Regions from separate parts of the Staphylococcus sp. AS1337 genome, predicted to be linked through region 2. Evidence: predicted binding sites of a transcription regulator. Region 2 holds the regulator's gene; each other region holds the start of a gene.

Region 1 (3,430 bases), on a different contig from region 2:
TTGTCAATACGAATGATATGACGGAATTACAAGACTTTAGTCATATTGCATATACAGGGAAAGATTTGTCTGCGGATGAAATCATAGCATTATGTTTTGAAGCTGATAGGAGTTAGTTTTATGAATAGTTATTTATTAATATTTTTCTTAGGTGGTCCTATCATCTTAGCTATAGGTAATTTAGTTTTAGGACCTGTATTTAATAAAAAGATTCCTTTTAATATACAATTTCGTTCATTTATAGTCGGTACGATGGTTTATTTATTAGGTGCTATAGCTTTATATTATTTAGTACTACAAGATAGGTTTTGATTATATATACTAAAACAGATGACGCTTTATGAGACAAGCGTCATCTGTTTTATAAAAGTTGAAATATTAATGTTACACATACAAGAACAAGCAGTATAGCATCTATACCTATCATGATAGCAAACCGGGGGTTTTTTTCTCCGGCTTCTTTTGTTTTTTTATAGGCTTTCAAATTTGGAATTAAGCTTACAATTAATAAAATAATTACAACGATTCCTAAAATTACACTCATTATTTGTCACCACCGTTTTGATTTTTTGCTAGAAATTCCCAAACGTAGCCGGCAATAACACCTAAGATTAATCCAATAATAATCCCGACTTTTATTGCTGAAAATAGAGCACTTATGATAATCGCGATTAATAATGCAATCGGAATAGTTATACCAAATTTATATTTTCGTTCTGGAGAATTTACAATAGAAAACAAAGTATAATATAAAATACCAAAAACAAAGATAACCATTACACTTTTTAATATTAAAGGAAGAACTGAACTATTAGATTCACTAAAATAATTTAAAAAGAAAAATAACACACCAAATATAATGGAAATCGTAAGCGTACGTTTCATTAAGTGTTTATTCATATATAACTCCTTTGTAATAAAATCTACTGAAAATTATACCATATAAAACAGATGAATTATTGTATTAGCAGTTATCTAGATATATTACGTTGGTATTGGTGATGATCGTTTAAATAAGCATAGAACAAGCCTATAATTAATCCTCCTCCGATGTAATTGCCGATACCTGCACCTAATAAATTGATGATAACAGGTATAAGTGCTAATTCATTACTTTGATAGACTAAACCACCACCAAATAATACAGAGTTATAAATCACGTGCTCATAACCCATAAATGCAAATATAGACACACCAAACATCATGACGAACATTTTAGCTAAAACATCGTCTATTTGCATCGCTATGACTAAAGAAATATTGATGAAGAAATTAGCAAAAATACCCTTAATCAATATTGCAATAAAACTAGCAGTTAAAGTTTTATGTTCAATTGTATGCTCTAATTGTATTATCATGTCAGTGGTCATCACATCAGAATGACGTAATAATAAGAAAAATAAAAATCCACCCAATGCATTACCAATAAAGCATAGTGTAAAAATTTTAAAAACTCTGGTAGGGCTGATGACATGATAATATAAACCCACTGTAAAATACATAAAATTACTCGTCAGTAATTCTGAATTGGTAAATAAGATAAGTACTAGAGCAAAACTAAATGCTATAGATGCAATTATATTAATAACACCAGAAGGTAGATGAGTGTCTAGCGATGCTTTAATAAGCAAAACGAAGACTGTAATGACACCTAGAATAAAACCAGCCATTATGGCTCGAAGTAAATAACGTTTAAAATAAAAACTTTGTAAAATGTCTTTAGTTTTGATGGTATCAACTACATGGTCAATCCAAGCTTTTCCATAAAATACTTTATCCCATTTAATGTTTTTTTCGCTCATTTTTATCCTCACTTTCTACAATTATTTATAAGTATACTATGTCAAGAATTTTTTGTGAACTTCTTCACAAATTCTACATGAATTTATTTGACTTAAATTTTTAGTTCTGTTTTTATAGTTGATTTCAAGAAGAATAATTTTTTTAACAAAGCTTTACTTTTCAATGTAAAATCGCATACAATTGACAAACAGGTATGTAAGCCCTTACATAATCCGAAAATAATTGTTTTAATTTTTTGAATTTATAGTATAATAGCGACATAATAAGTGAATTTAGTACCACTTATATTTGAAAGAGATGGGGTTTGAATGATGAAAGATAATAATGAATTACAGAGGGGGCTAGGTGCACGTCAAATGCGTATGATTGCACTTGGTGGAACGATTGGTGTAGGACTATTTATGGGAGCTACAAGCACTATAAAATGGACAGGTCCTTCTGTTATATTTGCGTATTTAATTGCAGGTATATTTTTATTCTTAGTAATGAGAGCAATGGGAGAAATGGTTTATTTACATCCAACTTCTGGTTCTTTTGCTAACTTTGCAAGTGATTACATACATCCAGTAGCAGGTTATCTAACGGCTTGGAGTAACGTTTTCCAATGGGTAGTTGTAGGTATGAGTGAAGTTATTGCAGTCGGAGAATATATGAACTATTGGTTCCCTGATTTACCACAATGGATACCGGGCGTTATTGTTGTAGCGTTATTAGCCGGTGCAAACCTTGTATCTGTTAAAGCGTTTGGTGAATTTGAGTTTTGGTTTGCAATGATTAAAGTAGTTACAATTATTTTGATGATAGTTGCAGGTTTTGGTCTTATCTTCTTTGGTCTAGGAAATGGTGGAGAAGCAATTGGTCTCTCAAATTTATGGGCTCATGGCGGGTTTATGCCTAATGGTTGGATTGGCTTCTTCTTTGCACTTTCAATTGTTATCGGTTCATACCAAGGTGTTGAATTAATTGGTATTACTGCCGGTGAAACAAAAGATCCACAAAAAAATATCAAGAGCGCGGTTAACGGTGTTATCTGGCGTATATTGATTTTCTATATTGGTGCAATTTTTGTAATTGTTACAGTTTATCCTTGGAATGAATTAGGAAATATTGGTAGTCCATTTGTAGCTACGTTTGCTAAAGTAGGTATCACTTTTGCAGCAGGATTAATCAACTTTGTTGTACTTACTGCAGCGATGTCAGGTTGTAACTCGGGTATATTTAGTGCTAGCCGTATGTCATTAAATTTATCTCAAAAAGGAATGTTACCTAAATTCTTTGGCAAAGTTATGAAAAATGGTGTTCCTATGTGGACTGTACTTGCAATTGCAACAGGTATTTTAATTGGTGCTTTACTGAATGTAATTTTACCGTTATTTATCAAAGGCGCGGACAGTGTATTCGTATATGTTTATAGTGCTTCAATTTTACCAGGTATGGTGCCATGGTTCATGATTTTAATTAGTCATTTAAGATTTAGAAAAAATCATCCTGAAGAAGTGGAAGGTCACCCATTTAAAATGCCAGGTGGCGCATTTACAAACTACATTACAATGGCATTCTTTATTATGGTATTAATCGGCATGTTATTTAATAAGGAAACTGTGATTTCAGTAATTATTGGTATAGC
Region 2 (3,430 bases):
CCTGTAGTTGAAGCGCGGGCAATATTTTTATCGACAAAAGTCTCTAATCGTTTAATTTCAGCTTGTTGATTCTCATATTCTTGCATACGTTTTTCATAATATTTATCTCTTTGATCAATAAACTGAGCATAATTGCCTACATAATGTTGAACATCACCGAGTGCAACGTCATAAATTTGAGTCACAATTTTATCTAAGAAATATCTATCATGACTAATAATTACGATGGCACCTTTAAAGTAATTTAAATAACTTTCTAACCATTGGGTCGTTTCCATATCTAAATGGTTGGTGGGTTCGTCTAAAAGTAATAAATCAGGTTCACTTAATAACATTTGTGCCAAAGATAATCTTGTTTTTTGACCACCGCTAAAGTCGTTGATAGGTCGGTCGAAATCCGCTTCACTAAAATTCAATCCGTGTAAGACTGTTTTAATTTTGCTTTCATATTGATAGCCATCTTGTTGTTCAAATTGATTGGATAATGCTTCATAGCGATCGATATGAGATTTATATGTCTCAGTATCATACTCATTTGCATGTTGTGCTAACCAATCTGTTTCCAATTTCATTTCTTGTTCTAAATTTTTCATTGCCTCAAACGGCTTAGACATTTCTTCAAATACAGTTTGATCTGTATTTAATGTCATTTGCTGTGTTAAATAACCAAGTTTTAAATTTTTACTCTTAGAAATATGACCGCTATCATAATCTTCAACACCAGCAATTATTTTCATTAATGTAGATTTTCCGGCGCCATTACGACCTACAATACCAATGCGTTCACCAGTTTTAACTTCAAAATCCACATTATTAAAAATATCTTCGCCGTCGAATGATTTAGTTAAATCATTGAGTTGTAATAATATCATCTGATTTTGCACCTCTCTATTCATTATCATTCTACAGTATTCAGCGTGTTGTTAAAACTATCATTGTTTATTTTTATTATTCAGTCATGTATAATGTTGTAGTGATTATAAGATTAATGAATAACAGATAATGAAATAGGGGGAAATGATCTTGGCTAATCAAAGCGAAAAGATTCCTCGTGCCACATTGAAACGTTTACCGTTATATTATAGATTCGTCAATACATTAAAATCTAAAGGCATTGATAGAGTTAATTCTAAAGCCATCAGCGAAGGCTTAAATATTGATTCTGCAACGATTCGAAGAGATTTTTCTTATTTTGGCGAGTTAGGCAAGAAAGGCTATGGCTATAATATTGATAGCTTATTACATTTTTTTAAAAATGAAATAAGCGAAAATGACGAGATTAAAATTGCAATTGTAGGTGTAGGGAACTTAGGTAAAGCATTATTAACATATAACTTTTCAATACATGATGAAATGACTATAACTGAAGCATTCGATATTCGTGAAGAGGTTATTGGGACACAAATAGGTAAAGTGACAGTAAGTCCATTTGATAAAATAAAGGAAATATTAACACAAGAAGATATAGATGTAGTGATATTGACTACTCCTGAAGAAGCAGCTCAAAACGTAGCTGATGTATTAGTAGATTCAGGTGTTAAAGGGATACTTAACTTTACACCAAGTCGTGTACTAACTCCATCAGACGTTCAAGTTCATCATATTGATTTAGGTATTGAATTACAATCGCTATTATTTTTTATGAAAAATTATAGCAATAAATAAAAAATGATTAGTTAGTTTTTTATAGATACAGTAATACACTCAGTGTGCTGTGTTTATAAAAAACTATTTTTTTATGGATGTTTAATTTGAATTTGGAAATACTGTTACTATATAAGTTAGTAGAAAATTAAAAATTTATGAGTTGCAAGGTTGAAATTTTATACGATTTCTAATATTATTAATCTTATTGATTTTATCGGGAAAGAGGTTATTAATATGACTTGGTTAATAATCAGTGGCATTATTGTGGGAAGTCTTTTAGGCTTTGTTATGCAAAGAACACGGTTTTGTCTGGCTGGTGGATTTAGAGATATGTATATTCAAAAGAGTAACAAAATGTTTTATGCATTACTTATAGCAATTACAGTTCAAAGTATAGGATTGCTCATTTTGACTTCTACTGGTTTAGTACAAATACCTGAGTCAACTTATCCTATTATTGGAACAGTAATAGGTTCATTTATATTTGGTTTAGGTATTATATTAGCTGGCGGATGTGCTACCGGTACATGGTATAGAGCAGGTGAAGGTTTAATAGGCAGTTGGATGGCACTCATCGCCTATGCATTTACTTCGGCAGCTACGAAATATGGTCTATTATTACCATTAATGGATGGTTTAAATAAGCCTACAAACGTTAATACAAGCATGTCACAAACTACAGGGATACCGACATGGATTTGGGTAGCATTACTTACATTTATTACAGTATTTTTTGTAGTCAAAACTTTACGCAAACCGAAACCTAAATTTGCTGTTCCTAAATTAAAACAGAAATTCACAGGTTTGCGGCATTATTTATTTGAAAAAAAATACCACCCATTTGTGGCTGCTATTGCAGTAGGGCTCATCGCGTTAATTGCATGGCCTGTAAGTGAGTCGACAGGAAGAATGTATGGGCTAGGTATTACAACACCATCCGCGAATCTAGTACAGTTTTTTGTAACTGGTGATTTGAAATTATTAGACTGGGGTGTCTTCTTAGTTCTTGGAATATTCCTAGGATCTTATATTGCGGCTAAAGGGGCAAGAGAGTTTAAATGGAGATTGCCAGATACAAAAACTATTCGTAACAGTATTATTGGCGGCGTGCTTATGGGATTTGGCGCTTCAGTAGCAGGTGGTTGTTCAATAGGAAATGGACTAGTAGAAACAGCAACGATGTCATGGAAAGGTTGGATTGCACTTGCTTCAATGATCTTAGGAGCTTGGACAATGAGTTATTTTGTGTTTATCAGACCTATGAAAAAAGCGCAGAAGCAAACTTCTAATGAAACTGTAACGTCACAAACGCAAACAATATAATTAATATAGGAGGCACAAATTATGGTACACGAGTTAGGTACAGTTGGAATGGTTTGTCCATTCCCGTTAATAGAAGCACAAAAGAAAATGAATACGTTAGATAATGGTGATGAATTAAAAATAGATTTTGATTGTACTCAAGCAACTGAAGCTTTACCAAATTGGGCAGCTGAGCAAGGCTATCCAGTTACTAATTATGAACAATTAGATGATGCATCATGGACAATCACAATTCAAAAAGCTTAATTAATAGTAATAGTTGAGATTGAGTCTGCAAGTGAACTTCACTTAGTCAATTAGACAACATAATAATTAAAATAAAAATGATTGAATTCATAGCTATGCTTTGAGTTCGATCATTTTTATTTTAAGCCTTTTTATTATTTAAATTTATTATATATTTTGTAGTCAGAATTTTGTTTTTTAATATTTGTAATTAATACATAGTTTCCAATTATTA
Region 3 (3,430 bases), on a different contig from region 2:
AACCCCATTGTTTGAAAGCACCTTCAGTAAATTTCATAATATTACCTTTATGTACTAAAGTTAATGATTTACGATTATTATCTATAGCATATTGGATAGAAGCACGAACTAAACGCTCAGTACCTTCTTTAGAAATTGGTTTTACACCAATACCTGATGTTTCAGGGAATCTAATGTTTTTAGCGCCCATTTCGTTTTGTAAAAAGTCAATTAATTTTTTCGCTTCTGGCGTACCTTCTTTAAATTCAATGCCAGCATAGATATCTTCAGTGTTTTCACGGAAAATTACCATGTCTGTATCTTCAGGACGTTTTACAGGTGAAGGTACCCCTTGGAACCAACGTACTGGACGTAAACATGTGAATAAATCCAACTCTTGACGTAATGCAACATTTAGTGAACGAATACCACCACCAATTGGAGTAGTTAAAGGGCCTTTAATAGCAATTAAATATTCTTCAATTGTTTCGAGTGTTTCTTTAGGTAACCATTCGCCAGTTTCATCATAAGCTTTTTGACCAGCTAATACTTCTTTCCATTCGATTTTTTTTTCGCCGTTATAAGCTTGTTCAACTGCTGCGTCAATTACGCGACTTGCTGCATTCCAGATATCAGGACCGATACCGTCACCGATTATAAATGGAATTACTGGATTATTTGGTACTGTTAAACCTTCATTTGTTTTAACTACTTTTTCTCCTGCCATGTAAAAAACCTCCGTCATTTTGAGTTCTATTTTAGTTGTACTAACAACTATACATACATAAATGAATAATATTTTAAATTTTTATAAATAAAATTATTTATTTAATAATTTAATTATCTTTCTTCGATTGGTTCATATGTTCTATTTGTTTCACCAATATACTGAGCTCTTGGACGCATGATTCTGTTATCTCTATATTGTTCTAAGATATGTGCAATCCAACCAGAAGTTCTACTCACTGCAAAGATTGGAGTGAACAAGTCATGCTCAATATTCATACTATGATATACAGTAGCACTAAAGAAATCGACATTTGCAATCAAACCTTTTTCAGCTTTCATTTTATCTGCTATTTTCACTGAAATATCAAATAATTGACTTTGTCCTGTTTCAGAAGTGATTTTTCTACTCATTTCTTTTAAGTATTTAGCTCTTGGATCGCCATCTTTATATACACGATGTCCAAAGCCCATAATTTTTTCTTTGTTTTTAATTTTATTATCAATATATTCATCGACTTCATCAATAGATTTCACTTCAGATAACATGCTCATTACACGTTCATTTGCACCGCCATGAAGTGGTCCTTTTAATGAACCAACAGCCGCTACAATTCCTGAATACATATCAGATAATGATGATACTGCACATCTAGCTGTAAATGTTGATGCATTTAATTCATGATCTGCATGTAATACAAGTGCTTTATTAAATGCTTCAATTTCAATTTCAGAAGGTAGTTCCCCTCTTAACATGTATAAGAAGTTACCCGCATAGTTTAAATCACTACTTGGTTTAACAATTTCTTTTCCTTCCCTAACACGTGCATAAGCCGTAACTAATGAAGCAATTTTGGCTTGAATACGTATAGCACGATCCAGTGTTTGACTTTCGTCTTCATCTTCAGCATGCTCATCAAAATGAGCAATATATGAAACTGAAGTTCTTAAAGCTGTCATTGGATGAACATTGCCTGTTGCGTATTCTTTAAAGTGGTTATACACTCTAGGATTTAAAGTCATATATTCAAAAAGCTTTTGTTTTAAGTCTTTTAATTCATCCTCATTTGGCAATCGATAATGCCATAATAAGAAGATGATTTCTTCAAATTCAGCATTCTGTGCTAAGTCATCAATATCATAACCAGCATAAGTTAATTGGCTATCGATAATAGAACTTACTTTTGTTTCAGATGCAATTACCCCTTCTAAACCTTTCTGTAACTCTGCCATATATAAATTCCCCTTTTCTATTTCATTATGAAATGGCTTTCACAACTCATTATATCCAATCTTGACTCTTTTGTGAATATTTTGAGTATATTTTCTTATCAAACCAATATGAAATACTTATTTATTTATATGCCCTTTAACACACTTCTATCACTTGCATTGTTATAAGTTCATTTTAATATGGAAACTGTCTCACTTCAATTTTTATAGCATTTTAATTGGTTATCATGATTAATAACAAATAATTAATGTATTATTATACTAAACGCCATAGACTCTATTTAAAAAAATAGTTGTTTTATTTTATATTGCATAGCATAATAATAATTAACTAAATAAAGGAGTATAATTTTATGGCTAATCATGAATTACAAAGAGAACTAAGTAATCGTCACATCCAGCTAATTGCAATCGGGGGAGCAATTGGTACAGGACTATTTTTAGGAGCAGGTCAAACTATTGCGTTAACTGGCCCCTCTATTTTACTTACATATATCATAATTGGTTTTATGCTTTTTATGTTTATGCGTGGACTGGGAGAAATATTAGTAACAAACACGAATTTCAAATCATTTGCAGATGTCACTAATCACTATATTGGCCCATTTGCAGGTTTTGTAACAGGTTGGACTTATTGGTTCTGTTGGATCATTACAGGTATGGCAGAAGTAACTGCTGTTGCAAAGTATGTTAGCTTTTGGTTTCCAAACATACCAAATTGGATAAGCGCATTATTTTGTGTACTTGTATTAATGTCACTAAATTTATTAAGCGCTAAACTATTTGGTGAGTTAGAGTTTTGGTTTGCACTTATTAAAATATTTACTATTATTGCTTTAATTGTAGTTGGTGCAATAATGATTATTATGGCTTATGACACACAATTTGGCCATGCATCATTATCCAACCTATATAACAATGGAATATTCCCTAAAGGTATGAGTGGTTTCGTAATGTCTTTCCAAATGGCATTATTCTCGTTTGTAGGTATTGAACTTATAGGAGTCACAGCTGGAGAAACGAAAGATCCATCAAAGACCTTACCTAAAGCTGTTAACAGTGTGCCTATTCGTATCTTAGTATTCTATGTAGGTGCGTTAGCTGTTATCATGTCCATCATTCCATGGAATCAAATTAATCCTGAAGAAAGCCCATTTGTGAGACTGTTTGCACTGATTGGTATACCTTTTGCAGCAGGAATCATAAACTTTGTGGTATTAACAGCTGCGGCTTCTTCTTGTAATAGTGGTATATTCTCAAATAGTCGTATGTTATTTGGGCTTTCAACACAAAAACAAGCGCCGCCTTACTTTGAGAAGACAAATAAAAATGGCGTGCCACATATTGCAATATTTGTATCGTGTGCGTTGCTTATGATTGCAGCACTGTTAAACTATATTATTCCAAATGCAACACTTGTTTTCACCTACATTACCACAGTTTCAACTGTATTATTTATTGTTGTTTGGGGCTTAATCACTGTAGCTTATAT
Region 4 (3,430 bases), on a different contig from region 2:
CTATACCAACTTTTTTAAGAATATCGGGTTTCATAACTTCTTTAAACATTAAGTTTAAATTTTGTGGTCTCTCTGCTAGTCTGCGCATAAAGTAACTAAACCAATCATCGCCATAAGGTACGTAGATACAGAAGTTATTACCTTCCCCAGCAATTTTTTCTGCTAAATCTGTACGGAAACCATACAACATTTGAAATTCGTATCGACTTTTTTCAATATTATTATCTTTAATAAATTGTTTCATGTGTCTGATGATTTCATCATCATGTGTAGCAATTGAAGTTACATTTTTTGAATTTAAAAGCCTTTTCTCCATCAAACGAATATAATTTTTATCTATCTCTTCTTTTGTTTGATAGGCTATAGTATCGCTTTCTTTATAAGCACCTTTTACCATGCGTAGTCTTAATTCTGGATATTTATCAATAAGTGCATCAGCTTTATATAAATATGCCTGAATTACAGTGCCCACATTTTTAAATTCACCTTTTAAGCGATCTAAAACTTGGGTGATATCGAATAGACTATCATACTTTTCAGTATCTATATTAATATGCATATTATCAAATTGATTAGCCTTCAATAATATTTCACGTAAATTGCGATAAGCAAGATCTATATCAAATTCTGAACCTAACTGACTCAGTTTAATAGACATATGACCATCTAAGTTATGATTATAAATTGCATACATCACTTCTATGATTTGGTCTTTTGCTTGGATTGCTTCACCTTCAGTTAGAACAAACTCTCCAAGGCAATCTACTGTAACAGTAATCCCCTTGTTATTTAAACGTTCAATTGTGTCCACCAAGGCAGTAATAGTATTACCCGCAACTACTTTATTTGCCCCGAGCATCGGCCCGATTTCCTTGGCGCTCTTATTCAAAAGCGGATTATTTGATAATCCGATAAAAAAATTCTTCACAATTGGCATATTAATTCCTCCTATTCCGCTTATAGCTATGTTTCATTAATAGTGTAGCATGAATCAAATAGCAATGAAATCGTTTACAATAAAATATATTACACTTTAAATTATTAAATATACTCATGAGTTCCATATTCAAGAGAATTATAAATTTAGTTGTAGGAAATAAACTCACTTATAGAGTTGTATTGTTATGTTTAAAATGGAAAAACTACATGATATTTTGATACAATATAGTTAATGAATTTAAAGTAGAAGGGGAAGTAAGGATAATGTGGAAATGGGAAACCGAAAATGAAGCCAAAGGTGTTGTTGTAATTGCACACAACATGCTTGAACATACAGGTAGATACGCATATGTAATTACAATGCTTCGCCGTAATGGATATCATGTAATTATGGGTGATTTGCCAGGACAGGGGCAAACTTCACGTTCAAATAAAGGACAAATTGATAATTTTGATGTATATCATGAGCATATACTTGAATGGATCCGAATAGCGAATGAATATAAATTGCCAACTTATGTCTTAGGCGTAGGATTGGGTGGTTTAATTGTTTTAAACTTGCTTGAAAAAGTGGAGGTACCAATTGAAGGCTTGATGTTACTTTCACCTTTACTTGAGTTTAAAAAAAGCAATAAAACTAGAAAAGATAAGATTATTTCGAATATAGGTAAACTTGCCAAAGATACTAGGTTTAAAGTTGGTATTACAGTTGAAGATTTAACTAGAAATTCGGAAGTAATCGATGAAACAAATAATGATCAACTTATGCTACAAAAAGTAACAAACCATTGGTATAAACAAATTATTGAGATAATGAAGGAAACAGTAAACCACTTAAAAGATGTGAAATCTTTACCATTGCTTTTAATGTATGGTACAGAAGATAAAGTAGCTGATGTCACGGCGATGGATTTAATAAAAGAAAAAATAACTACTGAAGAATTATATTTCAAAGCTTGGGATGGGTTATATCATGAAATACATAATGAGCCTGAAAGAGATGAAGTAATGAGATATATTTTAGCTTTCTTGAATAATAGTTCAAGTAACAATGGTTTCATAGTTCATGATGAAAATGAAGTGTCATAATAATCAAGAAATCTAAATAAAGGCCAGTTGCGAATACACATTTAATAAGAAAGCGTACCATAGCGTGCGTTTTCTTTTTTAATTTTGATTGTCGAACGAAAAAAATATTTAATTTGTGAAGTATATCACAAAAACGTTGCAATTTTTCTTGCTCCCTGTTATATTTAATTTGTGAAATAAATCACAATAAAAGTTCGTATACGTAAGGAGAGTCTTATTATGGAATATATTAAAAGTAATAAAGTAGTTTTAATTGGAGATGGCGCTGTAGGCTCTAGCTATGCATTCGCATTAGTTGCTCAGGGTGTAGCGGATGAATTAGTGATTATTGATTTAGCAGAAGAAAAAGTTAAAGGTGACGTTATGGATTTAAACCACGCTGCACCTTATGGTGGGTCACCTATAAAGATTAAAGCGGGTAGTTATAAAGATTGTGATAATGCAGACATAGTTGTAATTACTGCTGGTGCTGCTCAAAAACCAGGAGAAACAAGGTTAGATTTAATTGAAAAAAATACAAAAATATTTAAAAATATAGTTTCTGAAGTTATGGATTCAGGGTTTGATGGTATTTTTCTTGTAGCTACAAATCCTGTAGATGTTCTAACTTATGTAACAAGAGAGGTTTCAGGTTTACCAAAAGAAAAAGTCATTGGTTCTGGAACGATATTAGATACTGCAAGATTTAAATACGAATTGGCAGAAGAATTTGGTGTATCAGATAGAAGTGTCCACGGACAAATTATAGGCGAACATGGAGATTCAGAATTAGCAGTTTGGTCACAAGCAAATATTGCAGGTCAACCGCTATATCAATTACTTAAAGATGATCCCGAAAGACAACACAGAATTGAAGAAATTTTTGTTAATACTCGTGATGCGGCGTATGATATTATTCAAGCTAAAGGGGCGACATACTATGGTATCGCTATGGGCTTGGTTCATATTACAAAAGCTATATTAAATAATCAAAATCTCATCTTAACAGTTTCTAGTTATTTAGAAGGAGAATATAACCAAAAAGATGTCTATGTAGGTGTGCCTACAAAAATTAACCGACAAGGTGCGGTGAAAGTATTTGAAATACCTTTAAACGAGGAAGAAGAAAGTTTATTCAACAATTCTGTCAATATTTTGAAAGAAATGCAAAATAAAATATCTCATTTAATTGCATAATTCATAGTTTGAATTTAAACTGTATATAAGATTAATTTTATTAAAAATTCTAATATTTATTCAGTGAAGATTTTATATCACAATGAATGATGATTTTTATGAATTAATTTTACATGTTTAAACTTTATTCTATGATTGGGGGATTATTATATGGGGAAGACATTTGCTGATAAAGTTGATGGCGTATTGCAATTGGAATCGGTATTAAAAGAAATTGACGATATTT

The links. The regulator Rex, encoded in region 2, represses fermentation and respiration genes when NADH is low (regulators of the CRP and FNR family bind a similar motif). The targets are predictions, from matches to a motif close to TTGTGAAATATTTCACAA.
Region 1: the regulator Rex is predicted to act here: its motif matches at 1,855-1,872, upstream of ACSUE0_RS11570 (formate/nitrite transporter family protein).
Region 3: the regulator Rex is predicted to act here: its motif matches at 2,009-2,026, upstream of ACSUE0_RS03280 (citrate synthase).
Region 4: the regulator Rex is predicted to act here: its motif matches at 2,142-2,159, upstream of ACSUE0_RS02935 (L-lactate dehydrogenase).

The regions. Positions count from the first base shown of each region.
Region 1 covers NZ_JBOIHZ010000007.1:118,243-121,672, reverse strand. The annotation lists gene ACSUE0_RS11590 (HAD family hydrolase) at 1-116, shown strand, start outside; gene ACSUE0_RS11585 (hypothetical protein) at 121-312, shown strand; gene ACSUE0_RS11580 (hypothetical protein) at 362-544, opposite strand; gene ACSUE0_RS11575 (hypothetical protein) at 544-900, opposite strand; gene ACSUE0_RS11570 (formate/nitrite transporter family protein) at 972-1,802, opposite strand; gene ACSUE0_RS11565 (amino acid permease) at 2,115-3,430, shown strand, end outside.
Region 2 covers NZ_JBOIHZ010000008.1:18,631-22,060, forward strand. The annotation lists gene ACSUE0_RS11725 (ABC-F family ATP-binding cassette domain-containing protein) at 1-872, opposite strand, end outside; gene ACSUE0_RS11730 (redox-sensing transcriptional repressor Rex) at 1,018-1,665, shown strand; gene ACSUE0_RS11735 (YeeE/YedE family protein) at 1,882-2,970, shown strand; gene ACSUE0_RS11740 (sulfurtransferase TusA family protein) at 2,992-3,216, shown strand.
Region 3 covers NZ_JBOIHZ010000002.1:114,692-118,121, reverse strand. The annotation lists gene icd (NADP-dependent isocitrate dehydrogenase) at 1-706, opposite strand, end outside; gene ACSUE0_RS03280 (citrate synthase) at 820-1,938, opposite strand; gene ACSUE0_RS03275 (amino acid permease) at 2,292-3,430, shown strand, end outside.
Region 4 covers NZ_JBOIHZ010000002.1:30,993-34,422, forward strand. The annotation lists gene ACSUE0_RS02925 (proline dehydrogenase family protein) at 1-937, opposite strand, end outside; gene ACSUE0_RS02930 (alpha/beta fold hydrolase) at 1,204-2,028, shown strand; gene ACSUE0_RS02935 (L-lactate dehydrogenase) at 2,248-3,204, shown strand; gene ACSUE0_RS02940 (transcriptional regulator, SarA/Rot family) at 3,355-3,430, shown strand, end outside.